One region of the Enterobacter pseudoroggenkampii genome, then DNA from elsewhere that is predicted to be linked to it. Evidence: predicted binding sites of a transcription regulator. Region 1 holds the regulator's gene; the other holds the start of a gene.
What was found. The regulator LexA, encoded in region 1, represses DNA repair genes until DNA is damaged. The targets are predictions, from matches to a motif close to TNCTGTATGTACATACAGNA.
Positions count from the first base shown of each region.

Region 2: a site for LexA is predicted at 5,713-5,732, ahead of dinB (DNA polymerase IV). Genes of this name have one in related genera too.

Region 1 covers NZ_JAPMLV010000008.1:63,989-80,498, reverse strand. The annotation lists gene OTG14_RS21890 (MmcQ/YjbR family DNA-binding protein) at 1-302, opposite strand, end outside; gene OTG14_RS21885 (secondary thiamine-phosphate synthase enzyme YjbQ) at 305-721, opposite strand; gene aphA (acid phosphatase AphA) at 835-1,548, opposite strand; gene tyrB (aromatic amino acid transaminase) at 1,765-2,958, opposite strand; gene alr (alanine racemase) at 3,078-4,157, opposite strand; gene dnaB (replicative DNA helicase) at 4,174-5,586, opposite strand; gene OTG14_RS21860 (quinone oxidoreductase) at 5,647-6,630, shown strand; gene pspG (envelope stress response protein PspG) at 6,815-7,057, opposite strand; gene dusA (tRNA dihydrouridine(20/20a) synthase DusA) at 7,194-8,189, opposite strand; gene OTG14_RS21845 (conjugal transfer protein TraF) at 8,272-9,582, opposite strand; gene OTG14_RS21840 (cupin domain-containing protein) at 9,755-10,243, opposite strand; gene zur (zinc uptake transcriptional repressor Zur) at 10,359-10,871, shown strand; gene OTG14_RS21830 (CsbD family protein) at 10,919-11,128, opposite strand; gene dinF (MATE family efflux transporter DinF) at 11,249-12,586, opposite strand; gene lexA (transcriptional repressor LexA) at 12,650-13,258, opposite strand; gene OTG14_RS21815 (diacylglycerol kinase) at 13,367-13,735, opposite strand; gene plsB (glycerol-3-phosphate 1-O-acyltransferase PlsB) at 13,890-16,310, shown strand; gene gntU (gluconate transporter) at 16,415-16,510, opposite strand, start outside.
Region 2 covers NZ_JAPMLV010000001.1:19,155-35,664, reverse strand. The annotation lists gene phoE (phosphoporin PhoE) at 1-415, shown strand, start outside; gene crl (sigma factor-binding protein Crl) at 576-977, opposite strand; gene frsA (esterase FrsA) at 1,035-2,279, opposite strand; gene gpt (xanthine phosphoribosyltransferase) at 2,384-2,842, opposite strand; gene pepD (cytosol nonspecific dipeptidase) at 3,103-4,560, shown strand; gene dinB (DNA polymerase IV) at 4,637-5,695, opposite strand; gene nqrM ((Na+)-NQR maturation NqrM) at 5,803-6,006, opposite strand; gene nqrF (NADH:ubiquinone reductase (Na(+)-transporting) subunit F) at 6,006-7,229, opposite strand; gene nqrE (NADH:ubiquinone reductase (Na(+)-transporting) subunit E) at 7,240-7,836, opposite strand; gene OTG14_RS00145 (NADH:ubiquinone reductase (Na(+)-transporting) subunit D) at 7,843-8,481, opposite strand; gene OTG14_RS00140 (Na(+)-translocating NADH-quinone reductase subunit C) at 8,474-9,268, opposite strand; gene OTG14_RS00135 (NADH:ubiquinone reductase (Na(+)-transporting) subunit B) at 9,261-10,496, opposite strand; gene OTG14_RS00130 (Na(+)-translocating NADH-quinone reductase subunit A) at 10,500-11,843, opposite strand; gene dpaA (peptidoglycan meso-diaminopimelic acid protein amidase) at 12,142-12,882, shown strand; gene OTG14_RS00120 (class II glutamine amidotransferase) at 12,853-13,620, opposite strand; gene lpcA (D-sedoheptulose 7-phosphate isomerase) at 13,667-14,245, opposite strand; gene fadE (acyl-CoA dehydrogenase FadE) at 14,485-16,510, shown strand, end outside.

The sequences.
Region 1 (16,510 bases):
TGATAGGACGCATCCACCAGGTAGTAAATCTGTGATCCTGGAATCGATCCATCCAGATAGACGGTGCTCCAGTGCGCCTTATTGAGGTGCTTGCTCGGCCTCACGTCATCATGCTGCTGACGCAGCAAATCCGCCAGTTCAGGGCTGGTTTTCAGCGACGCCGCCGGACGGCCTTCTACCTCTTTCACCATCGCAAACAGCACATCACCTACCTTAATCTGCGTGGCTTTCCAGTCGCTGTGGACGCTCTGCTCCGCGCCGGGCTTGCTCATGCAGTACTGAAGTATATCCGAAATTGTCATCTTTATTCCCCTTGTAGCGTGGCGATAATTTTACGCGAACCACCGTGAATACGATGCTCACCCAGCCAGATCCCCTGCCACGTTCCCAACAGCAGCCGCCCGTTGTGGACCGGCAGCATCAGCGATACGCCCAGCAAAGAGGATTTAATATGCGAAGGCATATCGTCCGCCCCCTCATAGTCATGCTCGTAAGGCGCGTTGTCCGGGACGCTCTTCAGAAAATGGTGTTCCATGTCGGACCGGACGGTGGGATCGCAATTTTCATTCAGCGTCAGAGAGGCGGACGTGTGCTGAAGCAGCAGATGCAGCAAACCCGTTCTGACGCGCGACAGGTCGCGGAGTTGCCCGATGACTTCATCCGTCACCAGGTGAAATCCGCGTGGCTTCGCGCTTAAGGTCAGGGTCTGTTGGTACCACATAGGCTGCTCCGTGATGAAAGATGAATCTTTCTAAGTGTGCAGCAAGAAGACGAAAGGTAAAACCCGCAGCAGCGAGATTTGATTAAAAAAGAGTCAAGCTCGCTGCCAGGGGCTCAATACTCCGAGTTGACGATCACCTCTTCGCCAAACTTTCCGGCCATCGGCAGCGGGCGATAGGTTGAGTTAGACGCGCGTAACACCCTGATCCCTCTGGCACCCACATCCTGTGCGGCGGTGATGTCGTTATCCGAATCGCCATAAAACACTTTGATGTTTTTCTTTTCCAGCCACTGGGTTTTGGTGTTTTGCCCCTCTTTGTCACCCGCAAAAATGACCGGGTTCATGCTGGTCGCCGGGATCTGGAAATCATCCTGCAGCGTTTTAGAGACGGTTTCCGTTTTGGTTTGACTGCGGCCGGTTACAAAATAAATGCTGTCACCGCGCTTCACGTGCATGGCAATAAGCGCACGGGCAACCTCTTTCGGGATGCTGAATTCGTCCCAGCCGTTGTTCATTTTTTCCCAGAATTCCGGGTTCTTCAGATACGCTTCGCTGTCGGGTGAATACGTTTTCTTACCGCGCCAGAAGCCGGGGCTTGAGAACAGCACGGTATCGTCAATGTCAAAACCCACGGCCATTGGCGCACGGCCCATTAGGCTGTTTTCGATTTGGGCCACGGAAACCCAGTGAATGGGCGCCTGCTCGGCAAGAATGGCGGCGGTGGTGCCGGTATAAAGCGGCGTCGGGGCAGAAGCTCGCGCGACGACGGCGCTATTAAGCGAGAACAATAAGCAGGCGGCGCTGAGCGCCAGTGTGATCTTGCGCATATTTTCCCCTGAATATTCAGTTTGTTATCGTTTTAATTTGAGCGGATGGTCAAAAAACTATCCGACCATAACCCCAGCGGGAGGTGAAGGGAAGGAGTTTTTGCTTATGAAGGGGAATAAAAAGAAGACGATCACAAAAGCCGGGCAACGTTTTTGTGCGGCCTGATGCCCTCACCCCGACCCTCTCCCACGGGGAGAGGGTGAGTTGGTAAGTACTTACATTACAGCAGCAAACGCCTGCGCCACGCGATGAACGTTGCTGGCATTCAGGCCCGCCACGCACATACGGCCGCTGGCAATCAGGTAGACGCCGAACTCTTCGCGCAGACGATCGACCTGGGCCGCACTCAGTCCGGTATAGCTGAACATCCCGCGCTGCTTGAGCAGATAGTCGAAGTTATGTCCCGGCACGGCCTCTTTCAGGACGTTAACCAGCTCCTGACGCATCGTCTGAATGCGCTGGCGCATCGCTTCCACTTCCGCAAGCCAGGACGCTTTTAGCTTTTCGTCACCGAGAACCGTCGCCACCACCTGCGCACCAAAGTTCGGCGGGCTGGAGTAAATGCGACGCACCGTCGCCTTAAGCTGGCCGAGCACGCGACCTGCCGCTTCGGCGTCTTCACACACCACGGACAGACCGCCAACGCGTTCACCGTACAGGGAGAAGATTTTAGAGAAGGAGTTACTCACCAGAACAGGCAGCCCGGCGCTGGCAGCGGCGCGGATGGCATAGGCGTCTTCTTCCATACCCGCGCCAAAGCCCTGGTAGGCAATATCGAGGAATGGGATCAGGTTACGGGCCTTCAGTACCTCAATCACCGCATCCCATTGGGCGTTGGTGAGATCCGCACCGGTCGGGTTATGGCAGCACGGATGCAGCAGCACAATGCTGCGCTCCGGCAGGGTGTTCAGTTTTTCCAGCAGCGCTTCAACGCGCACGCCGTTAGTTTCGCTGTCAAACCATGGATAGGTCGCCACTTTGAAGCCTGCGCCCTCGAAGATCGCAACGTGGTTTTCCCACGTCGGGTCACTGACCCACACGCCTGAATCCGGGAAGTATTTTTTCAGGAAGTCTGCACCCACTTTCAGCGCACCCGAGCCGCCCAGCGTCTGGATGGTCGCCACGCGTTTTTGCGCGAGCACCGCGTGATCGGCACCAAAAAGCAGCGGCGCAATGGTGCTGCGGTAGGTATTTAACCCTTCCATCGGCAGATAGAGCGACGCGCCGTGTGGAACCGCGTTCAGACGCGCTTCGGCTTCGGCAACGGCCTGCAGCTGAGGAATAAAACCCTCGTGGTTGTAATACAAACCGATGCTAAGGTTCACCTTGTCGCTGCGAGGATCTTCTTTGAAACGCTCCATTAAGGAGAGAATTGGGTCGCCGGCATAGGCGTCAACTTTCTGAAACACGCGATGATTCTCCGGAATTCGATGAGGCAGGGATTTCAACAATAAACCGGAAGTGGGAGAAGGTCGAGAGGATGTTAATAAAGTTGGAGCGAGGATAAAAACCTCACTCCATTGGCGGTTCAATCAATGTACTTCATCGCTACCCGCGAGGTCAGGCGCGTGATAAGTTCGTAAGCACTTACTTTCGTGATTTCAGCAATGCGTTCAACAGGCAGTCCCTCACCCCACATCACGACATCATCACCAGGCTTATCCTGGGCTTCAGGCCCCAGATCAACACAAATCATATCCATCGCCACGCGGCCGACAATCTTCACTTCGCGACCGTTGACCAGAACCGGCGTACCCGTTGGAGCTGCGCGGGGATAGCCATCACCATAGCCCATCGCCACCACGCCAAGACGGGTATCACGCTCGCTGGTCCAGGTACCGCCGTAGCCCACCGGCTCACCCGCTTTATGGTCTCGCACGGCAATCAGGTTAGAGACCAGCGACATAACCGACCGGAAGCCAAAGTCCGGCCCCCAGGGTTTGTTCTCCAGCGGCGACACGCCGTAGAGAATGATGCCCGGTCGCGCCCAGTCGAAATGCGACTGCGGCCACAGCAGAATACCGCCGGATGCCGCAATCGAGCGCATCCCCGGCTTGCCTTCGCAGAAGGTATTAAAGATATCCAGCTGCTGCTCGGTCGCACCGCACTCGGGCTCATCGGCGCGGGCGAAATGGCTGACGATATTCACCGGCTGGCGCACGTTTTTGCACCGGCATAAACGCTGATAGAACGCTTCCGCGCTCTCCGGACGCACGCCAAGACGGTGCATGCCCGTGTCGAGCTTCATCCACACGGTCACCGGCTCGCTCAGCTCGGCGGTTTCAAGTGCGGCCAGCTGTTCTTCGTTGTGCACTGCCGTATGCAGATGCTGGTCAGCAATGGTCGGCAAATCTGTGGCTTCGAAAAAGCCTTCGAGGAGCAGAATCGGTTGAGTAATCCCCCCCGCGCGCAGGCGAAGAGCTTCTTCAAGACGGGCGACGCCAAAGGCGTCGGCATCGGGGAGCGTTCGCGCGGTCTCAAGAAGACCGTGTCCGTAAGCGTTCGCTTTCACGACTGCAACGAGCTTGCTGGCGGGTGCCAGTTCACGCAGACGTTGCAGGTTGTGTCGCAGAGCGCGGCGGTTAATCACAACAGTTGCCGCTTGCATTTGAATTCCTTAGAAATTACTCATCATCATATTGAGGACCGGCATAGTTGTCGAAACGCGACCACTGTCCGTTAAAGGTCAGACGTACCGTCCCGATCGGGCCGTTACGCTGTTTACCGATAATAATTTCGGCGATCCCTTTCAGGTCGCTGTTCTCGTGATAAACCTCATCACGGTAGATGAACATGATTAAGTCGGCATCCTGCTCGATGGAGCCGGATTCACGCAGGTCGGAGTTGACCGGACGCTTGTCGGCACGTTGTTCCAGGGAGCGGTTCAGCTGCGACAGCGCCACGACCGGCACGTGCAGCTCTTTGGCTAACGCCTTGAGAGAGCGGGAAATCTCCGCAATTTCCAGCGTACGGTTGTCGGAGAGCGACGGGACGCGCATCAGCTGAAGGTAGTCGATCATGATAAGGCCGATACCGCCATGTTCACGGGCGATACGGCGCGCGCGGGAGCGAACTTCCGTCGGCGTCAGGCCGGAGGAGTCATCGATATAGATGTTACGTTTTTCCAGCAGAATGCCCATGGTGCCGGAGATGCGCGCCCAGTCCTCATCGTCGAGCTGACCGGTACGGATGCGGGTCTGATCCACGCGCGACAGCGATGCCAGTGAACGCATCATGATCTGCTCGGAGGGCATCTCAAGACTGAAGATCAGTACCGGTTTATCCTGCAACATTGCCGCGTTTTCGACGAGGTTCATCGCAAAAGTGGTTTTACCCATCGACGGACGCGCGGCGACGATAATCAAATCCGACGGCTGCAGGCCGGCGGTTTTCTTGTTCAAATCGTCATAGCCGGTGTTCACGCCGGTGACGCCATCGTGCGGCTGCTGGAACAGCTGTTCGATACGGGCCACGGTGGCATCGAGGACATCGGCGATGTTTTTCGGGCCTTCGTCTTTATTGGCGCGGCTTTCGGCGATTTTAAAGACGCGGGACTCAGCAAGGTCGAGCAGGTCTTCGCTGGTGCGGCCCTGCGGATCAAAACCGGCTTCGGCGATCTCGTTCGCCACCGATATCATCTCGCGGACGACGGCACGTTCGCGCACGATATCGGCATAAGCGCTGATGTTCGCCGCACTAGGCGTGTTTTTTGACAGTTCCGCCAGATAGGCAAATCCGCCGCAGCTGTCGAGCTGCCCAAGACGCTCCAGCGATTCCGCGAGCGTAATCAGGTCGATCGGGCTGCCCGACTCCTGCAGACGCGCCATTTCGGTAAAGATGTGGCGGTGCGGACGGGTGTAGAAATCTTCCGCCACGACGCGCTCGGCGACGTCGTCCCAGCGTTCGTTATCCAGCATTAAACCGCCCAACACCGACTGTTCCGCTTCAATCGAGTGCGGCGGGACTTTTAACCCTGCGACCTGGAAATCACGCTCGCGAGGTTCAGTCTGTTTGTTGAAGGGTTTGTTTCCTGCCATAGTGAATGGAGTTACCGAGATAAAGAGTGGGTCGAAAGATTACCACATTCTGGAGGAAGCATGGCAACACGTATTGAATTTCACAAGCATGGTGGCCCTGACGTACTCAAAGCGGTGGAGTTCACCCCCACCGCGCCTGGCGAAAACGAAGTGCAGGTTGAAAACAAAGCCATCGGCATAAACTATATCGACACCTATATTCGCGGCGGGCTCTACCCGCCTCCGTCGATGCCGAGCGGACTGGGCACCGAGGCAGCCGGTGTCGTCATCAAAGTGGGCAGCGCGGTTAAGCATATTAAAGAGGGTGACCGCGTGGTATATGCTCAGTCTGCGCTGGGCGCTTACAGCTCCGTCCACAACGTTCCGGCGGATAAAGCCGCCCTGCTGCCTAACGCCATCTCCTTTGAGCAGGCAGCAGCCTCGTTCCTGAAAGGTTTGACGGTTTACTACCTGCTGCGCAAAACCTATGAAATTAAACCCGACGAGCAGTTCCTGTTTCATGCCGCAGCGGGTGGCGTCGGGCTCATCGCCTGTCAGTGGGCAAAAGCACTGGGAGCGAAGCTGATCGGCACCGTCGGAAATGCACAAAAAGCGCAGCGCGCGCTGCAGGCGGGAGCCTGGCAGGTGATTAACTACCGTGAAGAGAGCATTGTTGAGCGGCTGAAGGAGATCACCAGCGGCAAAAAAGTGCGCGTGGTGTATGACTCGGTAGGGAAAGATACCTGGGAAGCGTCGCTGGACTGCCTGCAGCGTCGTGGTCTGATGGTAAGCTTCGGGAATGCGTCAGGCGCGGTGACCGGCGTTAACCTGGGCATCCTGAACCAGAAAGGTTCTCTGTATGTGACTCGCCCTTCCCTGCAAGGATACATCACCAACCGGGAAGAACTTGAGGAAGCCAGCAACGAGCTGTTCTCGCTGATCGCCAGCGGCGTCATTAAGGTGGATGTGGCAGAGGCGCAGAAATACCCGCTAACCGATGCGCAGCGCGCGCATGAGGTGCTTGAGAGCCGGGCGACGCAGGGGTCGAGTTTGTTGATTCCCTGAGCCCCAAAAAGAAATTGGGCTTCCCGTGGGAAGCCCTTTCTTTTTTTAGTTCGGCTGTATGTAGGGTACAGCTCGATGAATTCGTTATCGGCAGTCATAGTGACAGATTCGATAAGTAAATCCTATTCTGTTCTAAGCCATACTGCCGGAAAAGTTACAAGTATGTGACGAACCCCTCAATACCTTAGTAACGGAAGCGGTTATTGCGCTGATAACTGGGCACTTTTGGAGCTTTAATCGCCCGAATCACCCACACGACCGCGATGGCCAGCAGTAGCCACGGCAGCAATTTGATCGTCAGGGCAAACAGTCCGCCAATAAACATGACCACCGTCGCCACCACGATAGCCGCCAGAATGCCGAGCAGCGAAACGCCTGTCGCTAACAGCATGACAAAAAAGCCAATCACAAAAAGTAGTTCCAGCATGGTGCTCTCCCACGAGTTCCCGAGTAATGCAGTTAACATTACAAGAATCGTGCCAGCATTAACCTGTTGTTATTAAAGCAAAACGCCCCGCGAGAATTCGCAGGGCGTGGTGAATTTGACGAACTTTTAGCGAAAGTTATCGCTTGTCTGCCACCAGGCGCAGCGCATGTTCCAGCACCTCAATATCGGCGCCGGCTTTATGTGCGTTTTCGCTCAGGTAACGACGCCACTGACGCGCGCCCGGAATGCCCTGGAACAGGCCAAGCATATGGCGGGTGATATGGCCGAGATACGTACCGTTGCTCAGCTCGCGCTCAATGTAAGGATACATCGCACGCACGACGGCAACCGGATCGGTGTCTGCGCCTTCGATGCCAAAGATTTCGCGATCGACCGTCGCCAGAATGCCCGGGTTCTGATACGCCTCGCGCCCAACCATCACCCCATCCATATGTTCAAGGTGCGCTTTGGCCTCTTCCAGAGACTTGATGCCGCCGTTAATCGACATGGTCAGGTGCGGGAAGTCACGCTTCAGCTGATAAACGCGCGGATAGTCCAGCGGCGGGATCTCACGGTTCTCTTTGGGGCTCAGGCCGGAGAGCCAGGCTTTTCGCGCGTGGATGATGAACGTCTCGCATTCGCCCTTTCCGGAGACCGTATTGATGAAGTCGCACAGGAATTCGTAGCTGTCCTGGTCGTCAATGCCGATACGGGTTTTGACCGTCACCGGAATGGAAACCACATCGCGCATCGCCTTGATACAGTCCGCCACCAGCTGGGCATTCCCCATCAGGCAGGCACCGAACATGCCGTTTTGCACGCGGTCGGACGGGCAGCCAACGTTCAGGTTGATCTCGTCGTAGCCGCGCGCTTCCGCCAGCTTCGCGCACTGCGCCAGCGCGGCCGGATCGCTGCCGCCCAGCTGCAGGGCAACCGGATGCTCTTCTTCGCTATAGGCCAGGTAATCGCCCTTCCCGTGGATGATTGCGCCCGTAGTCACCATTTCGGTGTACAGCAGCGTATGGCGGGAGAGCTGGCGCAGGAAATAGCGGCAGTGTCTGTCCGTCCAGTCGAGCATCGGCGCAATGGAGAAACGGTGTGCAGGGAAAGCGGTCTGTGATTCTGACGACATGGCGAAGTTTTAAGCATCTGGTGGAAAAGGGGCGCTACTATAGCACAAAGAAAAGCCGGAGGCGCAGCGCCTCCGGTGGACTTTAGAACGTCATGCTCAGCTGAGCCCCTGCGCCCCAGGTTTCGTCTTCACCGTACAGGCCCATCAGGTCAACATGAACGGTACTGAATGGCGCGAAACCGACACCGCCGGTAAAGACATTGCTGTCGTTACCCTTCACGTCCGCGCGATAACCCGCACGCACCGCCAGCCAGCTGAGCGGCGTCACCTCGGCACCCACGCCAACATACTGCGACGTATCTTCGCTCTTAAATCCTTTGGTTTCCGTCAAATCGCCATCGGCGGTCAGCGTCACCAGATCGTTGTGCCAGGCGGCTCCGGCGGTCACCAGCGGACGGATCTGGTAGGTATCTTTATAGCTCACCACTTCTCCCGTCCGCCCGTTGCGGATACGGATATCTTTGGTGTCGATATCGCGCGACATCAGGTTTTGGCCGCTCACGCCGACCGTCCAGTTCTCGCCGAAATCAGCCGCAATACCGGCATCGACGTTAAAGCCCGTATCGTCTGTGCGGTAGCGGCTGTCGTTCCACTTGTTACTGTCGTAATCGTAGATTGAGGTGGTGTAGTTATAGACCCAGGTTTTTTGCAGTTTTGGCGTCACGCCTACGGAAACCGGGACGCCGCCGAGGTCAAACTGACGGGCAACGGCAACGCCGTAGTCAGACACAATCGCCGCCCGGCCAGACGCTGTTGAGTTGAGGTTTTTAGTGATCTGATCCGTGCCGTTCAGCGCAGCGTCCAGGGCAACACCGGCAGCCACCACTTTGCTTCTTTGAATACCGCGCAGATAATCAATATCTTGCTGATCGATAGACGAGCTAACCCGGCCATGAGCATAGCCTTTCGCCATAAAGGCCACGGAAAGCACATCGTTAGGGATACTCACCGCAAGCCCTGCTCCTGCCGTCGCGCGTGCGGTTTTGCCTTTGAGATAGTCCAGCTCATCGGCGAGATCTTTGGCCGCGCCCTGGAATTGATTAATGGAACCTAACGGATTAGTGATAATCTCCCTTGGCGTGAGGTCATCAACCACATCCTTGTAGTGATTAATTTTGTCGTTGATGGTATCAATCTCGTCCTGAAGATTGTCTTCATCCGTCACCTGCACCCCAACGGCTGGCAAGATGACCGTCACATCATCGTCTGGTTTTGCCTTTGCCAGCAGCGCCGGGTTAATTAACGCCCCACTGCCATAGCTCCCGGAGGCAACGCCCGTCCCGCCCATGGCGTCACTCCGTGATTCTGTCCAGGTATTGGCTGCTCCCGCCTGATTTGCCATAAACAAGGAGACAGCAATGCTAACCACCGAAAATTTAAAATTTTTTTTCACAGTATGCCCGTTATAGTCTGTTATGAAATAACCCCTGTCTGTTATCACCCAAACAGGAACGAACTATTGCTGTGAATAAGTAGTAAAAGACCCGCTATTTCTGTCCCTAAGTAAAACTCCCTTACGGCCTGTTATATTTTGTGACGGCCCTCAATATTTATAGATGAGGAAATTATTTTTTCCCAGGTTTTCCATCATGCGGTCCAAAAAACTGGGGTGGGTGGTCTACCCAGCGATCCTCACGGGTAGCGGCATACACCGGATTGAGGGGATAGTAGATGCGATTGTGCTTCTTGTTGGCCTCGCCTACGACCAGCAACCGCACCTCTTCCTCCGTGTTGTTAATAAAGGTGTGGCAGATACCGGTTCCGGCAGGAAACCCCACGCTGTCGCCCGGTTCAAGTTTCCACAGATAGCCATTTATCCACGCTTCTGGATAACCTTCGAGCACATAAATGAACTCTTCTTCATCGCTTTCCGCATGCGGATAGGACGTTCTGCGCCCTGGCGGCAAACGCTCATGATGGATACCAATGCGCCTGAGTCCAAGCTTACGAGCCAACGGGGCGCCGATAGAAAAAAGCTCATCGCTATCTGGATAGGTCGAATCATCCGCACCTTCTACGTCGCGCCAGTGCCGAATACAGTCAGGTTTTTTCATTGTTTATTTCCCGGTTTGTAATGGGTCAGGTATAGCACAGACTGGCGGATCTCGGTGTTTTTACCAGAACATGATAAAGTGGGGGTTTTCCGTCCTATAACATCCGGGGTGCTACATGGATAAGTCCACAAAAGAGCTGTTAGCGCAGGCCGAAAAGCTGTGTGCGCAACGCAATGTGCGCCTGACTCCGCAGCGCCTTGAAGTATTACGTCTGATGAGCCTGCAGCAGGGTGCCATCAGCGCCTACGATCTGCTCGATCTTCTCCGCGAAAGCGAGCCGCAGGCAAAGCCGCCAACGGTGTATCGCGCCCTGGATTTCCTGCTTGAACAAGGGTTCGTGCACAAGGTGGAATCCACCAACAGCTATGTGCTGTGCCATCTGTTCGATCAGCCCACCCACACATCGGCGATGTTTATCTGTGACCGCTGCGGCGTGGTGAAAGAAGAGGCTGCGGAAGGCGTGGAAGACATTATGCATACGCTGGCAGCGAAAATGGGGTTTGCCCTGCGTCATAACGTGATTGAGGCGCACGGGCTCTGTTCCGCGTGCGTGGAGGTGGAAGCCTGTCGTCATCAGGACGCGTGCCAGCACGACCACTCAATTCTTGTGAAGAAAAAGCCGCGTTAACGGCAAAAGAAAAGGCGGCTTAGAGCCGCCCTGTGGGTTATTCAGCGTTACCAGCGGTAGTCGTTACGGGTTTCCCAGTCTTTGACTTCGTTTTCCGCCTGATCTTTCGCGTAGCCGTAACGTTCCTGAATTTTACCGACAAGCTGATCGCGTTTACCTTCAATGACGGTCATATCGTCATCCGTCAGCTTACCCCACTTTTCTTTCGCTTTACCTTTGAACTGCTTCCAGTTGCCGCCGATTTCGTCTTTATTCATCATCGTGTCCTCTTAGTTAAGCGTCGGGTCGTAACGTCCGTTACGTTCTTTTCTGCTGGACGTGATAATTATTGTAGTTAAGGATTCGGCAGTTGGTTTCACATTCGGAATCTTTAACCGTCACGATATATCGTGACGTGAAGAGAACCAGGTATTGTTTTGCCAGTGGCGGTGCCAGATAAACGCCAGCGACAACCCTCGCAGCGAGAGGAAAACGGCCAGGGCCAGCCACAAACCGTGATTACCCAGCCAGGGGAGCGTCAGCAGCGTCAGACCAAACCCGGCCGCTGCAACCGCCATACTGTTACGCATTTCCGCTCCGCGCGTCGCACCAATAAACATGCCGTCCAGCAGATAACACCAGACGCCGACCACCGGTAAGACGACTTGCCAGATGAGATAGTGACTCGCCAGCTCGCGCAGCGCAGGGATAGACGTCAGCAATGCAACGATCTGCTCACCAAAGCAGGCGTAAACCAGGCCAAACGCCAGCGCCACCAGTCCCGACTGACGGCAGGCTGCCCGCCAGACATCCCGTAGTTGCCCGCTTTCACGCGCACCGTACGCCTGCCCGGAATGCGCTTCTACCGCATAGGCAAAACCGTCCAGCGCGTAGGCGGTAAAGGTCAGTAGCGTCATCAATACCGCGTTGACCGCAACGATTTCTGGCCCCAGTCGAGCCCCGAAGACCGTCAGCGCGCCGAAGCAGAGCTGAAGCAGCAGCGAGCGCAGCATGATGTCTCGGTTAAGCGCCAGCAGCTTACGGATATTGCCGCGCCATGCGGTTTTGAGCAGCGCCAGGGAGATGCCGCGCATCGCCAGCACGCGCCAGACCATCCACAGGCCAATGATAAAGGTCCCGTATTCGGCAATCGCCGTCGCCAGCGCTGCGCCCTGCACGTTCATATGCTGGCCCATCACCAGCCAGACATCCAAAACGATATTGAGCAGGTTACCCACCACCAGCAAAATCACTGGTGCACGGGCGTACTGCACGCCCAGTAGCCACCCCAGCAGAACCAGGTTAGCCAGCGACGCGGGCGCGCTGAGCCAGCGGATTTCAAGGAACCGTCGCGCCTGCGCGAGTACCGCCTCGCTACCGCCAACAACATGAAGCGCAAGGTCGATCAGGGGCGCACGCAATAAAACGATTAACGCCCCCGCGCCAAGCGCGAGGATCAGCGGCTGGACCAGCGCTCGCGCCAGACGCAGCGGATCTTTTGCACCATAAGCCTGTGCCGTGAGCCCGGTGGTGCTCATACGCAAAAAGAGCAGCAGCATAAACAGGAAGCTGGTTGCCGTCGCGCCAATCGCCACGCCGCCAAGATAAACAGGCGAATCAAGATGGCCAATAACGGCAGTATCGACCAGACCCAGCAAGGGAACGGTAATATTGGAGAAGATCATCGGCAGAGCAAGACGCCACAATGCCTTATCGGATGCCGTCAGCAGTGACATGAAAAATACCGGGTGTGGAGAATGAAGCAGGCTACAGCGGCGCCATAGCCTGTCAGGAAGAGGTTACAGCCATTCGCCGTTGCGAATGACCCCAACCGCCAGCCCTTCGATAGAGAAGTTGTGTTCGCGCAGATCGACCACAATCGGGGAGAACTCGTTGTTTTCAGGCAGTAGCTGAACGGTGTTCCCCTGTTTTTTCAGACGCTTGACGGTCACTTCGTCGTCAATGCGCGCGACCACCACCTGGCCGTTACGCACATCCTGCGTTTTGTGCACCGCAAGCAGATCGCCGTCAAGAATACCGATGTCTTTCATCGACATACCGCTGACGCGCAGCAGGAAATCAGCGCTCGGTTTGAACATGGCTGGATCGACCTGGTAATGGCCTTCAATATGCTGCTGTGCCAGTAAAGGCTCACCGGCAGCAACACGCCCCACCAGCGGAATGCCCGTCTCTTCTTCCACCAGCAGGCGGATACCACGTGACGCGCCCGAGACAATCTCAATCACGCCCTTACGCGCCAGCGCTTTCAGGTGTTCTTCGGCAGCATTCGGAGAACGGAAGCCCAGACGCTGCGCGATTTCCGCACGCGTGGGTGGCATACCCGTCTGGCCGATATGATCCCGGATGAGATCAAACACCTCTTGCTGCCTGGTCGTTAATGCTTTCATTCCGCCCCCTGGGTGTATATACAGTTATGCTGTGAGTATATACAGTCAAAGGCGATTTTGGAACCAAAAACTGCACAAAAAACCAGGGACTTAATTATTCCTCGAGGCTCATCGGAAATGTGACCAAAGCAGCGTGACCCAGGTGATAGCGGCAGTGATAATCGCCAGCAACACGGCAGCAGAGCCCATGTCTTTTGCGCGGCCAGAAAGTTCATGGAAATCTGAACCAATGCGATCAACCACGGCCTCAATAGCGCTATTAAGAATTTCCACTATCATCACCAGAAGCACGGAACCTATAAGAAGTACGCGGGTAATCGCATCAACATCAAGGAAACAGGCGACGATCACCGCGATGATAGCGGCGATGCCCTCCTGGCGAAAGGCGGCTTCGTTGATCCACGCGGCACGGAAACCTTTCCATGAATAGCCGGCGGCTTTGATGATACGCGTTAACCCAGTGGTATTATTGGCCATTAAAAGAACCTTTTATGAAAAAAAGCGTCAGTAACAGGAACTGTAGCGCGTTTCGCTACAGCCTGAAGTATGACGGGTAACAACAGAAATTTTGCGCGCTTTCTGTTATCCTTGCGCCGCAATTGCATTATTAACCAGAGGCTTTACATCGTTTATGTCCGGCTGGCCACGAATTTACTACAAATTACTTAATTTACCATTAAGCATCCTGGTAAAAAGCAAGTCTATCCCAGCAGAACCCGCGCTGGAATTGGGGCTCGATACGTCACGTCCTATTATGTACGTTTTGCCTTATAACTCGAAGGCAGACTTACTGACGCTTCGCGCCCAGTGTCTGGCGCATGACTTACCTGACCCGCTTGAACCGCTTGAAGTTGACGGTACGCTGCTGCCGCGCTATGTGTTCATTCACGGTGGACCGCGCGTGTTTACCTACTACACGCCAAAAGAAGAGTCCATCAAGCTGTTCCATGACTATCTCGACCTGCACCGCAGCAACCCCGATCTGGATGTGCAGATGGTGCCGGTATCGGTGATGTTTGGTCGTCGTCCGGGCCGTGAAAAAGGTGAAGAGAACCCGCCGCTGCGCATGCTTAACGGCATCCAGAAGTTCTTTGCGGTCTCCTGGCTGGGGCGCGACAGCTTTGTGCGTTTCTCCCCTTCCGTTTCGCTGCGTCGCATGGCGGACGAGCACGGCACCGACAAGATCATCGCGCAAAAACTGGCGCGCGTGGCGCGTATGCACTTCGCCCGTCAGCGCCTTGCTGCCGTTGGGCCGCGTCTCCCGGCGCGTCAGGATCTGTTCAACAAGCTGTTGGCCTCCAAAGCGATTGCCCGCGCCGTTGAAGACGAAGCGCGCAGCAAGAAAATATCGCATGAGAAAGCCCAGCAGAACGCCATTGCGCTGATGGAAGAGATTGCAGCGAACTTCTCTTACGAGATGATTCGCCTGTCCGATCGTATTCTCGGCTTTACCTGGAACCGTCTCTACCAGGGCATCAACGTTCATAACGCCGAGCGTGTACGTCAGCTGGCGCATGATGGCCATGAGATTGTCTATGTTCCCTGCCACCGCAGCCATATGGACTACCTGCTTCTTTCCTACGTGCTCTATCATCAGGGGCTGGTACCACCGCACATTGCTGCCGGTATCAACCTGAACTTCTGGCCAGCAGGTCCAATTTTCCGCCGCCTGGGCGCATTCTTTATCCGTCGTACCTTCAAGGGCAACAAGCTCTACTCCACCGTGTTCCGCGAGTATCTGGGCGAGCTGTTCAGCCGCGGCTATTCCGTGGAGTACTTCGTGGAGGGCGGTCGTTCCCGTACCGGACGTCTTCTCGATCCGAAAACCGGCACGCTGTCGATGACCATTCAGGCGATGCTGCGCGGAGGAACCCGTCCCATCACGCTGGTGCCAATCTACATTGGCTACGAGCACGTGATGGAAGTGGGCACGTACGCGAAAGAGCTGCGTGGTGCAACCAAAGAGAAAGAGAGCCTGCCGCAGATGCTGCGCGGCCTGAGCAAGCTGCGTAATCTCGGTCAGGGCTACGTGAACTTCGGCGAACCGATGCCGTTGATGACGTACCTGAACCATCACGTTCCCGAGTGGCGCGAATCCATCGATCCTATCGAAGCGATTCGTCCAGCCTGGCTGACGCCAACGGTCAACGGCATCGCGTCCGAGCTGATGGTGCGCATTAACAACGCCGGTGCGGCTAACGCCATGAACCTGTGCTGTACGGCACTTCTGGCTTCGCGTCAGCGCTCGCTGACCCGTGAACAGCTCACGGAGCAGCTGGATTGCTATCTGGATATGATGCGTAACGTGCCGTACTCGGTTGATTCGACCGTGCCTTCTGCAACCGCCAGTGAACTTATCGATCACGCGCTGCAGATGAACAAGTTTGAAGTCGAAAAGGACACGATCGGCGACATCATCATTCTGCCGCGCGAGCAGGCAGTGCTGATGACCTACTACCGAAACAACATCACCCATATGCTGATGCTGCCGTCGCTCATGGCGGCTATCATCACCCAGCATCGCCGTATCTCGCGTCAGGAACTCTTGCGTCACGTTGAGACGCTCTATCCGATGCTGAAAGCGGAGCTGTTCCTGCGCTGGAGCAAGGATGAGCTGGCGGGCGAGCTGGATAAACTGACGGAAGAGCTGCGTCGTCAGGGGCTGATCACCGTCACGAACGACGAGCTGCACATCAACCCGTCACGCTCCCGCACCCTGCAGCTGCTGGCGGCCGGTGCGCGCGAAACGCTGCAGCGCTACGCCATTACGTTCTGGCTGCTGAGTGCGAACCCGTCTATCAACCGCGGTACGCTGGAGAAAGAGAGCCGGACGCTGGCCCAGCGCCTGTCCGTTCTGCACGGCATTAACGCTCCTGAATTCTTCGACAAAGCGGTCTTCAGTTCCCTGGTCCTGACGCTGCGCGATGAAGGCTTCATCAGCGATACGGGTGATGCCGAGCCGGAAGAGACGCTGAAGGTATACCAGATGCTGGCAGAGCTGATTACCTCGGACGTGCGTTTGACGATTGAGAGCGCCACGCAGGGCGAGTAACGCAATGCCGGGTTATGGCCCGGCCTGACGCCCTGGATAATAAAAAGGCCCGGTAAGCGCTGACGCTACCGGGCCTTATTTTTAGACTTGTTAAATCACTGCCCTCAGCTGAGCAGCGTAAAGGCAATCATCCCGACAATTGCACCCGTCGTGCCGAGAATGGTTTCCATCAGCGTCCAGGTTTTCAGGGTTTGCGCTTC
Region 2 (16,510 bases), on a different contig from region 1:
CAATGCGCAGAACCTGTTGGCGCGTGGCCAGGGCCAGAAAGCAGAAGCCTGGGCAACCGGTCTGAAATATGACGCGAACGATATTTATCTGGCAGCGATGTATTCAGAAACCCGCAATATGACGCCAATTTCTGGCGGATTTGCAAATAAAGCGCAAAACTTTGAAGTGGTCGCACAATATCAGTTCGACTTTGGTCTGCGCCCGTCCCTGGGTTATGTCCAGTCTAAAGGCAAAGATATCGAAGGTATTGGTGACGAAGATCTGGTGAAATACATTGACGTTGGCGCGACCTATTACTTCAACAAAAATATGTCCACCTTTGTTGATTATAAAATCAACCAGATTGACGACAAAAATAAACTGGGCGTGAGCAGCGATGACATCGTTGCCCTGGGTATGACCTACCAGTTCTGATGATGCGAAATAAAAAACCGGCCTGTGCCGGTTTTTTTTATTTCGGGGATTAATGCGGGCTGGTGCCCTCACCCCGGCCCTCTCCCACGGGGAGAGGGAGAAAACCATCATTTTTTGTAGGCCGGGTAAGGCGAAGCCGCCACCAGGCGCTGGGACACCATCAGGCAGTCAGCTTCACCGCTTCGCTGGAAAAGTTATCTGCGGGCTCGAGCTTGAGATCAAGAGTCGCCAGCAGTGCGCGAGCCTTATCATGGAACTCTTTTAGCGTATATTCCAGGCGGTCAATCACTTCCTGATCTTTAATAGAGGTCGCCTGCCAGTTGCCGTCTTTATTAAACAGGCCAAACTGGTAGCTATACGTAAAGCGTTTTTCCTCTGCTTCCATTTCCATCCACCAGCCCCAGAATTCACGTTTTTCGGGTGCAGGCTTCACGTTGACGCATACAGCCAGGCAGTCGAAAAAAAAGCGATTCTCTTCACACTGCTCTTCTCGAATATACGGGCCGAGAGCCATAAACTTCTTAATCAGTCTACTTTTCGGGTGTCCACTCGGTAACGTCATTGCGATCTCCTTTTGTGAAGCCACTGTTTTACCAAACCAGCAAAATTTAGCAATCTATTAACACAATCTCTGAGCGATCCAGCGCGTAATCTCTTTCAGCGCTTTATCGAAATTCTGATAGACCGGGCTGAACGGCACTTCTAGCAATTTGCCATCCGCAGATGACGACGTGATTAAGCGCGACTCTTCTTCCGGACTGAACGGATCGTTTTTCCAGAATCCCGACAGCATCGGCGTTGGGCAGCGACGTCCCAGCAACCCTTGCGTTTTTAACGAGTAGCGATTGAGCTCAACGCGCAGCGCTTCGTCTGATGCATCATGCATGCCAAGACGGCTGGCCAGCACATCAAGGTACATTTCAGGTACGCTCCCCTGGCGTGCAGGATCGCTGAGCAGGGCGTGAACGACCGGACCAAGGCAGGCGACGGCTTTCAGGCGAGAAGATTCAAGGTAAGCCAGACGCACCGCGACGTTTGCACCAAAGCGGAAGCCAAATGCCGCCACGCGGGTGTGGTCGACCCACGGAATGTTTTCCAGCGCTTTTAGCGCATGCTGGTGCAGCAGGCTGGAATCCTGAGTCAGTTTCCATTTGGAGGAGAAGCCGATTGAGGGCATATCCAGCGTCAGCATGGCGATCCCTTTTGGTGCGAAGTAACGCTCATACAGGCTGTAATAATCGATCTGCAACGAATCCAGCCCACCGCACATAAGGACGGTCGGGAACGGGCCTTCACCTTCAGGCATATGCAGGAACCCGGTAATGGATGACCCACCCGGAATGGTAAACTCGAGTTCGCGCATCTGGCCCGGCAGGCGTTGAGCCGCCTCTTCATAGGCGCGATTCGCCAGCGCCTGTGCCTGCTCGGCCAGCTCATCACCTTTCAGATGTGGATACGCGGCAATGGCGTAGAGATTGGCCGCATGCAGCCAGTGCTTGCCGCTGCGCGTGGCATCCTCTTCCTGGGTGGCTTTCTGCTGCCAGAGCATTGCCTGTTTAGACCACTCGTAGATCCAGTTTCCGCCGCGATAGCCCACTACCGTATCATAGAGTTCGCTGTCGGTACGCTCGGCTTCACTCATCACGATACGCGCCTGCACGTCAAGGATTTCACGAGGATCGATACCGCGCCAGACCCACATCAGGCGGTTAATCATACGATACCAGTGGGGCACGTTTTTACCGTCTAACGCGGACTGGACGGCAGGCTGGGTACCCGGATTAAAGCGACGCACCAGCGTCGACGTTTCAGGGTGTTTGAAACGGGGTTTGAAAAGTGTCTCGGTGAGATTCGCCTGCGTCATTGCGTTGCCTCCATGAATACGTCATATGAAGACTATTGTAACGCGTGGCAGGCCAAAAAGAACAACGCCCGGCATAGCCGGGCGTGTAAAGTTACGTACTGGTATTAACGGCCTGAAATCGGCGGTACGAAGACCACGCCCATATCCCATGGCTGTTCAATCCAGGTATCCTGCGGGATATCAATCACGTAATCGTCAACCAGCGGGCGGCCAGCAGGTTTCGCGAAGATAGTGACGAAATGTGCTTTCGGATACATTTCGCGGATAGCGACCGCAGTACCGCCGGTATCCACCAGGTCATCAATCACGATGAAACCTTCACCGTCGCCTTCCGCGCGTTTCAGCACGGTCAGCTCACGCTGGTTGTCATGGTCATAGCTGGAGATGCAAACGGTATCGACATGACGAATACCCAGCTCACGTGCCAGCAGCGCCCCCGGTACCAGACCGCCACGGCTGACGGCAATAATGCCTTTCCACTGTTCGGAAGGCATCAGACGCGCAGCCAGTTTGCGGGCGTGAATCTGCAACATGTCCCAGGTGACGACGTATTTTTCGCTCATGTGAAGTGTCCCAGCCTGTTTTTATACGGCTTAAAAAGTGTTCGAGGGGGAAATAGGTTGCGCGAGATTATAGAGATCTGGCGCACTAAAAACCAGTGTTTAGCGCCCTCTGCCTGTGTTTTTACATGCTTTATGCTACCAGCCAGCAGAGAAAGTGGTATTCTCAGTTTCATCTCGCAAGCCTGACTTGTGGTAACTATTAACCTGCTAACCCTGTGACCTGCAACCTTGTTTGCAGCGCCTCGACAAGGAGACTTATCGTGTCTGAACTGTCTCAATTATCTCCGCAGCCGCTGTGGGATATTTTTGCCAAAATCTGCTCCATTCCACACCCTTCCTACCATGAAGAACAGCTTGCCGAACATATTATGGGCTGGGCGAAGGAAAAAGGTCTGCATGCGGAACGTGACCAGGTTGGCAACATTCTGATCCGCAAACCCGCCACCGCAGGCATGGAAAACCGCAAACCGGTTGTGCTGCAGGCGCACCTGGACATGGTGCCACAGAAGAACAACGACACCGTTCACGACTTCACTAAAGATCCTATTCAGCCGTACATCGACGGCGACTGGGTGAAAGCACGCGGCACCACCCTGGGCGCGGATAACGGCATCGGTATGGCCTCTGCGCTGGCGGTACTGGCTGACGACAGCGTTGAGCACGGTCCACTGGAAGTGCTGCTGACCATGACCGAAGAAGCAGGCATGGACGGCGCGTTCGGTCTGCAGGCGAACTGGCTGCAGGCGGATATCCTGATCAACACCGACTCTGAAGAAGAAGGTGAGATCTACATGGGCTGCGCGGGCGGGATTGATTTCATCTCTACCCTGCCGCTGTCACGCGAAGCGATTCCTGCCGGTTTCCAGACCTTCAAGCTGACGCTGAAAGGTCTGAAGGGCGGCCACTCCGGCGGCGATATTCACCTGGGTCTGGGCAACGCCAACAAGCTGCTGGCGCGCTTCCTGGCAGGCCATGCGGCTGAGCTGGATCTGTGTCTGGTTGATTTCAACGGCGGTACCCTGCGCAACGCGATCCCACGCGAAGCCTTCGCCACCGTGGCTGTACCGGCGGCAAAAGCCGACGAGCTGAAAAAACTCTCCACCGTATATCTGGATATCCTGAAAAACGAACTGTCAGCGAAAGAGAAGAACCTGACCGTGGTGCTGGAATCCGTCTCCACGGATAAAGCCGCGCTGACCGCGAAGTCTCGTGACACCTTCGTTCAGCTGCTGAACGCGACGCCAAACGGCGTGATCCGCAACTCTGACGTGGCGAAAGGCGTGGTGGAAACCTCGCTGAATGTGGGCGTGGTGACCATGAGCGACGACAGCGCGGAGATCATCTGCCTGATCCGCTCCCTTATCGACAGCGGTAAAGAGTACGTGGTGAGCATGCTGGAATCGCTGGGTACGCTGGCGGGCGCGAAAACGTCTGCAAAAGGCAGCTACCCGGGCTGGCAGCCGGATGCAAGCTCTCCGGTGATGGCACTGGTGCGTGAAACCTACCAGCGTCTGTTCAACAGCACCCCGAACATTCAGGTGATCCACGCCGGTCTGGAATGTGGTCTGTTCAAGAAACCGTATCCGGACATGGACATGGTTTCTATCGGGCCAACCATTACCGGTCCACACTCGCCGGATGAGCAGGTTCATATCGAAAGCGTCGGTCACTACTGGACGCTGCTGACTGAACTGCTGAAAGCGATCCCCGTTAAGTAATTCCCTCACCCCAGCCCTCTCCCACAGGGAGAGGGTGAACAACGCAGGCCCGGTAAGCGTAGCGCACCGGGCTTTTTTACAATCCTAATACCAGCTGTCGCTCTAACTGCGGATCCAGCAGCGTGACGTGCAATCCCACCAGCCTCACCCCTCGCCCGCCTCGTCTTTCTTCCCATGCCTTTTTTGCCGTCGCGATAAGATCGTCTTTATTCAGTCGCGGCCAGACGTGTTCCTGCGTGGTCTGCTGGAAGTCATTGAATTTTAATTTGATACCCTGACGGGCAATCAGCAGGTCCGGCTTCACCTTGCTTAAGCGTCGCTCCAGCTCCGGGTAAAGCTGTTCCGTGATAATGGTTTCGCATTCGGACCAGTCATGAATATCTTCAATGAGGGTGCGCTCAACGCCGACGGATTTCCGTAGCCGTTCACTGTTCACATCGCGATCGTCAATCCCCTGGCTGCGCTCCCACAGCACGCGGCCAAACTTCCCAAAGCGCTTCAGCAGCATGGCGAGGTCGCTTCGCTGCACGTCTTCACAGGTCCGTAGCCCCATGCTTTCCAGCTTTGCAGCGGAGACTTTCCCGACGCCGGGGATTTTACCGAGCGGTAGCGTTTTCAAAAACGCAGGCACCTCTTCCGGCGTGATGACGTACTGACCGTTGGGCTTATTTAAATCGGAGGCGATTTTGGCGAGGAATTTAACGGGCGCCACCCCCGCCGATGCCGTCAGATTCAGCTCGTTGAAAATCGTCTGGCGGATCTCCTGCGCCATCAGGGTGGCGGAGCCGTGGCAATGCACGCTGTCGGTCACATCGAGATAGGCTTCGTCCAGCGACAGCGGCTCTATCAGAGAGGTATAGCGGGAGAAGATTTCCCGAATATGAAGGGAAGCCTCTTTATAGGCGTCGAACCGCCCGGGCAGAAGCGTGAGATGAGGGCAAAGCTTTAAGGCCATCGCCGTCGGCATGGCGCTGCGCACGCCAAATTTGCGCGCAGGATAGTTGGCGGTGCTGATGACACCACGCTGAACGCGGCTGCCGCCAATGGCGATGGGAATATCCCGCAGCGCCGGGTTGTCACGCATCTCCACTGCGGCAAAAAAGCAGTCCATATCGACATGGATTATTTTGCGCATAGTAAGCCCTCACTCATCACTGGATAAGTATACAGTAAACAAATGAGGATTGAGAAGTGTACGTGTGAATCGTCGGGTGGTGGCTTCGCCTTACCCGACCTGGCAGATTAAATGATGCGCTGCTGCTCGCGGGCCATTCTTTTTTTCCGCGCATCGCACGGTTCCGGGCAGTCGCAGACCTTTTCCATCCCAATGGAGGAAATACCGCCGCAGCTGCCCTGAATGCTTTTCCGTTTAACTATCCAGCCTAACGACATGCCGAAGATGACAAGCACAAACACCACAAAGGTTGCCAGAAACGTCAGCATCATCAGCCTCCAAAATCATCGAGCATGATGTTCTCATCTTCAACGCCGAGATCTTTCAGCATCTTAATCACGGCGGCGTTCATCATCGGCGGACCACACATATAGAACTCGCAGTCCTCGGGTGCAGGGTGCTGTTTGAGGTAGTTTTCATACAGCACGTTGTGGATGAACCCCGTATAGCCCGTCCAGTTATCTTCCGGCTGCGGATCGGAGAGCGCCACATGGAAGGTAAAGTTCGGGTTTTCACGCGCCAGCTGTTCAAACTCGTCGTCATAGAACATTTCGCGCAGCGAACGCGCCCCGTACCAGAAGCTGATTTTACGCTTGCTGCCGAGCCGCTTGAGCTGGTCAAAAATGTGCGAGCGCATCGGGGCCATACCGGCACCGCCGCCGATAAAGACCATTTCCGCGTCGGTATCTTTCGCGAAGAACTCCCCGAACGGACCGGAGATGGTCACCTTATCTCCCGGCTTCAGAGACCAGATATATGACGACATCACGCCCGGCGGTGCATCCGGCACATTCGGTGGCGGCGTGGCGATACGCACGTTGAGCATAATAATGCCCTTCTCTTCCGGATAGTTAGCCATGGAGTAAGCGCGCAACGTCGGCTCTTTTACCTCGGATACAAAGCGGAAGAGATTGAATTTGTCCCAGTCGGCGCGGTACTCCTCAGGCACGTCGAAGTCCGCATACGCCACGGTATGCTCAGGACACTCAATCTGAATGTAACCCCCGGCGCGGAACGGAACATCTTCCCCTTCCGGTACCCGCAGCTTCAGCTCTTTAATAAAGGTGGCTTTGTTATCATTGGAGATAACCTCGCACTCCCATTTTTTAACGCCGAAGATCTCTTCCGGCAGCTCAATCTTCATGTTCTGGCGCACCGCGACCTGGCAGGCCAGACGGCAGCCCTCTTTTGCCTCACGCTTAGTGATATGCGCCAGCTCGGTGGGCAGAATATCGCCACCGCCCTCTTTTACCGTCACGCGGCACTGTCCGCAGGAGCCGCCGCCGCCGCAGGCTGAGGAGACAAAAATACCGTTACCGGAGAGCGTGTTGAGCAGTTTATCTCCCGCAGGCGTGCGGATCTGATTCTGCGGATCGTCGTTAATATCAATCACCACGTCACCGGAATTCACCAGCTTCGCGCGCGCCGCCAGAATGAGTCCTGACAGCACCAGTACAATCAGCGTGAACATCACCACGCCAAGGATAATTTCCATCTGTTAGCCCTTATAGCTGCACACCGGAGAAGGACATAAAGCCCAGCGCCATCAGCCCGGTGGTGATAAAGGTGATCCCTAAGCCACGCAGACCCGCAGGCACGTTGGCATATTTCATTTTCTCGCGGATCCCCGCCATGGTGACTATCGCCAGCATCCAGCCGATGCCGGAACCAAAACCGTACACCACGGATTCACTGAAGTTGTAATCACGCTGAACCATAAACGAGACGCCGCCAAAGATGGCGCAGTTCACCGCGATCAGCGGCAGGAAGATCCCCAGCGCGTTGTACAGCGACGGGAAGTACTTATCGAGGATCATCTCGAGGATTTGCACCAGCGCCGCGATCACCCCGATAAAGGTGATGAAGTTCAGGAAGCTGAGATCAACCCCTTCCACCAGCGCGCCGTCCCGCAGCACGAAGTTGTACACCAGATTGTTAATCGGAACCGAAAGCCCCAACACAACGGTGACCGCCACCCCCAGCCCAAATGCCGTAGAGACCTTTTTAGACACGGCAAGGAACGTGCACATGCCGAGGAAAAACGCGAGCGCCATGTTTTCAACAAACACCGCGCGCACAAACAAACTCAGGTAATGAGCCATCGTCGGTTACTCCTTTTCCTGCTGTTCTGGCTTCAGCGTACGAATCAGCCAGATCAGCAAACCGATAATGAAAAATGCGCTAGGGGCCAACAGGAACAGGCCGTTTGGCAGATACCAGCCGCCGTTTTGCACCGTGTCCAGCACCGTGATGCCAAACAGCTTGCCGCTGCCAATCAGCTCGCGCAGGAACCCCACGGTCAGCAGGATCGCGCCGTAGCCCAGGCCGTTGCCGATACCGTCCATAAAGCTCGCCAGCGGCGGCATTTTCATGGCGTAGGCTTCCGCACGCCCCATGACGATACAGTTGGTGATGATCAGCCCGACAAACACCGAGAGCTGTTTGGAGGTTTCATAGGCGAAGGCGCGCAGCAGCTGATCGACCACGATCACCAGCGAGGCGATGATCGCCATCTGCACGATGATCCTCACGCTGTTGGGAATGTGGTGGCGGATCATCGAGATAAACATGCTCGAAAACGCCGTGACCAGCGTGACGGCCAGCGTCATCACCACCGCCGTTTCCAGCTTGGTCGTTACCGCCAGTGCCGAACAGACGCCCAGCACCTGCAGCGTGATCGGGTTATTGGCGAGCAGTGGGCCAATGAGCACCTTTTTCACTTCTTTCAGTTCACCGGTATCAGCCATTGTTCAGCGCTCCTTCACGTACGTTTTTCAGGAAAGGACCAAAGCCCAGCTCGCCCATCCAGAAATCAAAACTGTGCTGCACCCCGTTTGAGGTAAGCGTGGCGCCGGAAAGCCCATCGACCGCGTAGTCGTCACCGGGACGTGCCGCCCCTTTCATCACCTTCAGCGCAGGCAGACCGTTATCGTCGAGCACTTTCTTGCCGACAAACTGTGCCCGCCAGTTCGGATTTTCCACTTCGCCACCCAGCCCCGGCGTTTCGCCCTGGTCGTAATACGTAATGCCTTTGACCGTGCGGCCATCCGTATCCAGGGCCACAAAGGCATACATCATTGACCACAGCCCGTTACCGTAAACAGGCAGTACCACTTCCTGAATGCGTTTTTGGGGGTCACGCACCAGGTAAATTTCGGCCAGGTTGCTGCGACGCTTAATCCCGGCGGGATCTTGCGATGCCTCGAGCGTCACGCTCATCTGCGGATCTTTCAGCGCCAGCGCCTGGTTGAAGGTTGCCGGGTCTTTATCCAGCAGTTCACCCGTTTTTAAATCCACCAGCTGCGCGGAAATACGTTCGGCAAAGACGGCCGAAACGTCGTCTGCGCTCATTCCTTCCTGCATCAGCCCGGCCACGGCCAGAATGTTGCGCTGTTTATCCAGCGCGCGTTGCTCCTGCTGCAGGGGTTTTAACCCCACGGCAGAACCGGCCACGACGATGGAACAGACCAGACAGAGCACCAGCACCACCAGCAGCGTTTTGCTGATGCTGTCGTTATTTTTAACCTCAGCCACGCGCCTTCCTCCGCTTGATGTTGGCCCGCACCACCAGGTAGTCGAACAGCGGCGCAAACAGGTTGGCAAACAGAATGGCCAGCATCATCCCTTCCGGATACGCCGGGTTGACCACGCGGATCAGGACACACATCGCGCCAATGAGCACGCCATAGCTCCATTTACCTTTGTCTGTAAACGAGGCCGAGACCGGGTCCGTCGCCATGAACATCATGCCGAACGCGAAGCCCCCCAGCACCAGATGCCAGTACCACGGCATGGAGAACATCGGGTTGGTAGTAGAACCAATAACGTTGAACAGGGTGGCGGTCAGCACCATGCCGATCATCACGCCCGCCACAATCCGCCAGGAGGCCACACGTCCGAAAAGAATGATCGCCCCGCCAAGCAAAATCATCAGCGTCGAGACTTCACCGATGGAGCCCGGAATGTTGCCAATAAAGGCATCAAGCCAGGTGACTGGCTGACCCGTCGCGTTGTTCACCAGCGTTTCGCCACCGTGGGCTGCCCACTGTGAAAGCGGCGTCGCGCCGGAAAAACCGTCTGCCGCCGTCCAGACCAGATCGCCTGAGATTTGCGCCGGATAGGCAAAGAAGAGGAACGCACGTCCCGCCAGCGCCGGGTTGAGGAAGTTCCGCCCGGTGCCGCCGAAGATCTCTTTGGCAATCACCACGCCGAAACTGATGCCCAGCGCTGCCTGCCAGAGCGGTAAGGTGGGCGGGACAATCAGGGCAAACAGAATCGAGGTCACGAAGAAGCCTTCGTTGATCTCGTGTTTACGGATGATGGCAAACAGCACTTCCCAGAAGCCGCCCACGATAAATACCGTGAGGTAAATCGGCAGGAAGAACACCGCGCCCAGCGTCATCATACTGATCCAGCCCGCGTCTGCAGCGAAGCTCACCCCTAACGAATGGGCCAGACGGTAGTGCCAGTCAGACTGGAGCACCTGCGCCAGCTGCTGCGCATCGTACATGTGGTGCAGCGCCGGTATGCTCTGCAGACCGACGTTGTACATCCCCCAGAACATCGCCGGGAAGACCGCAAACCACACCAGGATCATCATCCGCTTAAGGTCGATGGCGTCGCGAACGTGCGCCGCGCCTTTCGTCACCAGCCCCGGCGTGTAGAAAATAGTCGCCGTTGCTTCATACAGCGGGTAGTACTTTTTGAGCTTCCCTTCGGTAAAGTGCGGCTCAATTTTTTCAAAGAGGTGTTTTAAGCCCATCGGTTATCCTTCCTGCTCAATGCGGGTTAACACCTCGCGCAATACCGGTCCATATTCGTATTTTCCCGGACAGACATAGGTACAGAGCGCCAGATCTTCTTCGTCAAGTTCCAGACAGCCCAGCGCCTGCGCGCTGTCGGTATCACCGGCGAGCAGATCGCGCAGCAGCATGGTCGGCAGAATATCCAGCGGCATGACGCGCTCGTAGTTACCAATCGGGACCATGGCGCGCTCGCCGCCGTGCGTACTGGTCGAGAAGCTAAACAGCTTATTACGCAGGAAATGGCCCAGCGTGGTGCGGGTAACGGAATATTTTTCCGCACCGGGCAGCACCCAGCCGAACAGCTCTTTCTCACGCCCTTCCTGCACAATGCTGACCTGCAAATGAAAACGTCCCAGATACGCGTGTGCATTGGCAGCATGGCGTCCGCTGAGGACCGAACCGGAAATCAGGCGGTTTTCACCCTCTTTGGTTTCCCCCACCAGCAGTTCATTGATGTCTGCGCCCAGCAGCGTCTTCACCAGGCGCGGGTGTGCAGCCTGCGGCCCGCCGATGGCGATGACGCGTTCCGCGCAGAGTTCACCCGTAGTAAAAAGCTTACCGATGGCGATGACATCCTGATAATTCAGATGCCAGACCCGTTTCGTCAGGCTTACCGGCTCAAGAAAGTGGATGTGCGTTCCGACCAGACCCGCCGGATGCGGGCCAGCAAACTCATTAAACGTGACCTGCCCCTGCGGATGCCCGCCAAGCTTGCCGCCGCCGGCCTGGCAAACGTGGACTTTCCCTGACGTGAGGCGGGCTAAAACGGTCAATCCGGCATCGAAGGCTTTGCGCTGTGCCAGGATAACCGGCTGCGGGTCCACGCTAAGCGGGTTGGTGTCGATGGCCGTGACGAAAATCGCGGCCGGTTCCGTGCCTGGAACAGGGGATTTGCTGAAGGGACGCGTACGAAGCGCGGTCCATAAACCGGACGCCAGAAGCTGAGCCTGAACGGCGTCACGGCTCAGCGACGCGAGGTCTGCGGCATCGTAATGGGCGAATTCACGCTGTTCGTTGCCTTCAATGCGGATAACCACCGACTGCAGAACGCGCCGTTCGCCACGGTTGATCGCCACAACGGTGCCGCTCGCGGGCGCCGTAAACATCACGCCGGGATTTTTTTTGTCCTCAAAGAGCGCCTGTCCTTTGATCACGCGATCGCCTTCCTGTACCAACATAGAAGGTCGCATTCCCAGGTAGTCGTCGCCCACAATGGCGACATGATGAACGCTTGCGCCTGTCGAAACGTGCTGCGCTGGCACGCCTGCAATCGGCAGATCAAGTCCTTTTTTTATTTTAAACATGTGGTTAGCAGGTTTCCATGAACAACAATCCAGTGGCCGCGAAGTGTAACATTTTCCCCTTCTCGCGGGCAGGGAATCCGCCGTCGCGCGCGCCAAATTGCGAGCTAATGCGCAAAGTTCCTGGAGCCATCGCGATTTTGATGGTTTATAAAGTAAAACTAATTTGTAAACTCACCGCCCGGCTCTTGCGAAAATCTATAGCGGTGCTAATGTGAGCGCTCCTAACAGAATAATCTGATTTCGGGTCTCTTTTGCCGTCCTGGCAAGTTGGTCATGGTTTTATCAAGGAACTAGTAGTATGCGTAAAATCGCATTGTTCATTGCGATGCTTCTGATTCCGTGCATGTCGTTTGCCGGACTGCTCAGCAGTAATAGCTCAACGACGCCGGTCAGCAAGGAATATAAACAGCAGTTAATGGGATCGCCGGTTTATATTCAAATCTTCAAGGAAGAACGCACTCTCGATCTGTTTGTGAAAATGGGCGAGACCTATCAGCTGCTTGATAGTTACAAAATTTGTAACTACTCCGGCGGACTGGGGCCAAAACAGCGTCAGGGCGATTTCAAAAGTCCGGAAGGGTTCTACAACGTTCAGCGCAGCCAGCTCAAGCCTGACAGCCGCTTCTATAAAGCCATTAACATCGGCTTCCCGAATGCCTATGACCGTGCTCACGGTTATGAAGGTAAATACCTGATGATCCACGGTGCCTGCGTGTCTATCGGCTGTTATGCGATGACCGATTCCGGCATTGATGAGATATTCCAGTTCGTGACCGGCGCGCTGGTCTTTGGGCAGCCTAGCGTACAGGTCAGCATCTATCCATTCCGCATGACGGACGCCAACATGGCGCGTCACAAGTACTCATACTACGCGGATTTCTGGAAACAGCTGAAGCCAGGTTACGACTACTTTGAGCAGACCCACAAGCCGCCGGTGGTCTCTATCGTAGATGGCCGTTACGTGGTCAGCAAACCGCTGAGCCACGAAGTCGTCCATCCACAGCTGGCGTCAAATTACACGGTCCCCGAGACAAAATAGCACCCACTCGCCTGGCATAATCTTTTGCCAGGTTTCGTTGCCCGTCAGTGGCTGCGTTGCAATGACTGTGACCACATCGTTCGGTGTGGTCTCCTTCTGAAAGTCTATCTCCACATCCTGATCCAGCAGCGTCGCAACGCCAAACGGCGCACGGCGGGTGATCCAGAACAGATTCGTCGAGCAGAACGCCATCACATAGCGGCCGTCAGAGAGCAGCATGTTGAACACGCCTTTTTCGCGCAGCTCTGTCGCCAGCGTCGCGATGTATTTGAACACGGCAGCCATGTTGCTGGGCGTGCGGGGATAGCGCTCCGTCAGCTTGTGCAGCAGCCAGCAGAAGGCTTTTTCGCTATCCGTTTCGCCAACCGGGCGGAAATTGCCCGTCTCCAGCGACTTATAGCCCGTGAGTTGCCCGTTGTGCGCGTAGGTCCAGTTACGGCCCCACAGCTCGCGGGTAAACGGATGGGTATTTTCCAGCGCCACTTCGCCACGGTTAGCCTGACGGATGTGGGCGATCACCGAGCGGGACTTGATGGGATAGTCCTGCACCAGTTTGGCAATCGGTGAGTTAAAGCTGGGCTGTGGATCTTTGAACGTGCGACACCCTTTGCCTTCGTAGAAGGTGATGCCCCAGCCGTCTTTATGCGGCCCGGTTCCTCCACCGCGCTGAACCAGCCCGGTGAAACTAAAGCAGATATCGGTTGGCACATTGGCGCTCATCCCGAGCAGTTCGCACATACTTCACCTCCACAACAGCGGGGGCAAGAGTGCCCCCAGCGAAGTCTTACTTAACCATCTCTTTTTCGATCAGCTGGATCAGGATGTGGATCACTTTGATGTGAATTTCCTGAATACGGTCAGCATAACCGAAGTGCGGAACGCGAATTTCAACATCCGCAGTACCGTCCATCTTACCGCCATCTTTACCCGTCAGGGTGATGACTTTCATCCCTTTTTCACGCGCGGCGGCGATCGCTTTGATCACGTTGCCGGAGTTGCCGGAGGTAGAAATCCCCAGCAGCACGTCGCCTTCACGGCCTACCGCTTCAACGTAGCGGGAGAAGATGTGATCGTAACCGAAGTCGTTGCCTACGCAGGAGATGTGGCTAACGTCTGAAATCGCAATCGCCGGGTAGCCCGGGCGGTTTTCGCGATAGCGTCCGGTCAGCTCTTCTGCGAAGTGCATCGCGTCGCAGTGGGAACCGCCGTTACCGCAGGAAAGCACTTTGCCGCCGGCTTTGAAGCTGTCGGCCAGCAGGACCGCTGCGCGCTGAATAGCGTGAATATTGGCATCATCTTTCAGAAAGTTCGCCAGCGTTTCCGCCGCTTCGTTCAGTTCGTTACGAATAAGATCCTGGTACATGAGGATAATCCTTCAGTATTGATGAAATAACACAGTGGAGTGTACCGGATAGCGCGAAAAGCGAGAAGCTAAAGCCATGCGAATCGTCCGGCGTTTTGTTTTTTTGTGCCGGCTAAAACACGAACAATGTGAACCAGGTTGTAATTATTTTGTAAACACATTGCTAAAGGAATTTACATCAACTACAACCATATCATCACAAGTGGTCAGACCTCCTACAAGCAAGGGAGCTTTTCTTTATGATGATTTTGAGCATTCTCGCAACCGTTGTTCTGCTCGGTGTGTTGTTCTATCACCGCGTAAGTTTATTCCTGAGCAGCCTGATTCTTCTGGCCTGGACGGCTGCGCTTGGCGTCGCAGGTCTCTGGAATATCTGGCTTTTAGTCCCTCTTGCCATCATTCTTCTGCCGTTTAACCTGGCGCCGATGCGTAAATCCATGATCTCTGCGCCGGTGTTCAAAGGCTTCCGCAAAGTGATGCCGCCAATGTCGCGTACCGAGAAAGAAGCGATTGATGCGGGCACTACCTGGTGGGAAGGCGACCTGTTCCAGGGCAATCCGGACTGGAAAAAGCTGCATAACTACCCGCAGCCGCGCCTGACCGCTGAAGAACAGGCGTTTATTGACGGCCCGGTAGAAGAAGCCTGCCGTATGGCAAACGACTTTGCCATCACCCACGAAATGGCCGATCTGCCGCCAGAGCTGTGGGCGTACCTGAAAGAGCATCGCTTCTTCGCGATGATCATCAAGAAAGAGTACGGCGGTCTGGAGTTCTCCGCTTACGCTCAGGCTCGCGTGCTGCAGAAGCTGGCGGGCGTTTCCGGGATCCTGGCGATTACCGTTGGCGTACCTAACTCCTTAGGGCCGGGCGAACTGCTGCAGCATTACGGTACGGAAGAGCAAAAAGATCACTACCTGCCGCGTCTGGCACGCGGTCAGGAAATCCCGTGCTTCGCGCTGACCAGCCCGGAAGCAGGCTCCGATGCGGGCGCGATCCCGGATACCGGCGTGGTCTGCATGGGCGAGTGGCAGGGCGAGCAGGTGCTGGGCATGCGCCTGACCTGGAACAAGCGTTATATCACCCTGGCGCCTATCGCCACCGTGCTGGGTCTGGCCTTTAAGCTCTCTGACCCGGAAAAACTGCTGGGCGGCGAAGAAGATCTGGGCATTACCTGTGCGCTGATCCCAACCTCTACCCCAGGCGTCGAGATTGGTCGTCGTCACTTCCCGCTGAACGTGCCGTTCCAGAACGGTCCGACCCGCGGTCAGGATATCTTTGTGCCGATTGACTACATCATCGGTGGTCCGAAAATGGCCGGTCAGGGCTGGCGTATGCTGGTGGAATGTCTGTCGGTGGGCCGCGGCATTACCCTGCCGTCGAACTCAACCGGCGGTCTGAAGTCGGTCGCGATGGGGATTGGTGCCTACGCGCACATCCGCCGTCAGTTCAAAATCTCCATCGGCAAGATGGAAGGTATCGAAGAGCCGCTGGCGCGTATCGCGGGCAACGCCTACGTGATGGACGCCGCCGCCACGCTGATTACCTACGGCATTATGCTGGGCGAAAAACCAGCCGTACTGTCCGCCATTGTGAAGTACCACTGTACCCACCGCGCGCAGCAGTCAATCATTGACGCGATGGATATCGCGGGCGGTAAAGGCATTATGCTCGGCGAAGGCAACTTCCTGGCGCGCGGCTATCAGGGCGCACCGATTGCCATCACCGTGGAAGGGGCAAACATCCTGACCCGCAGCATGATGATCTTCGGTCAGGGCGCAATTCGCTGCCATCCTTACGTTCTGGAAGAGATGGCCGCCGCGCAGAACAACGACGTGGATGCCTTCGATAAGCTGCTGTTCAAACATATCGGTCACGTGGGCAGCAACAAGGTGCGCAGCTTCTGGCTGGGCCTGACGCGCGGCCTTACCAGCGCCACGCCGACCGGCGATGCGACCAAACGTTATTACCAGCATCTGAACCGTCTGAGCGCCAACCTGGCCCTGCTGTCTGACGTTTCCATGGCGGTGCTGGGCGGCAGCCTGAAGCGTCGCGAACGTATCTCTGCCCGTCTGGGCGATGTGCTGAGCCAGATCTTCCTGGCCTCTGCGGTCCTGAAACGTTACGACGATGAAGGCCGTCAGGAAGCGGATCTGCCGCTGGTGCACTGGGGCGTGCAGGATGCGATGTATCAGGCTGAACAGGCGATTGACGATCTGCTGGCGAACTTCCCGAACCGCTTTGTGGCAGGCGCCCTGCGCGTGGTGA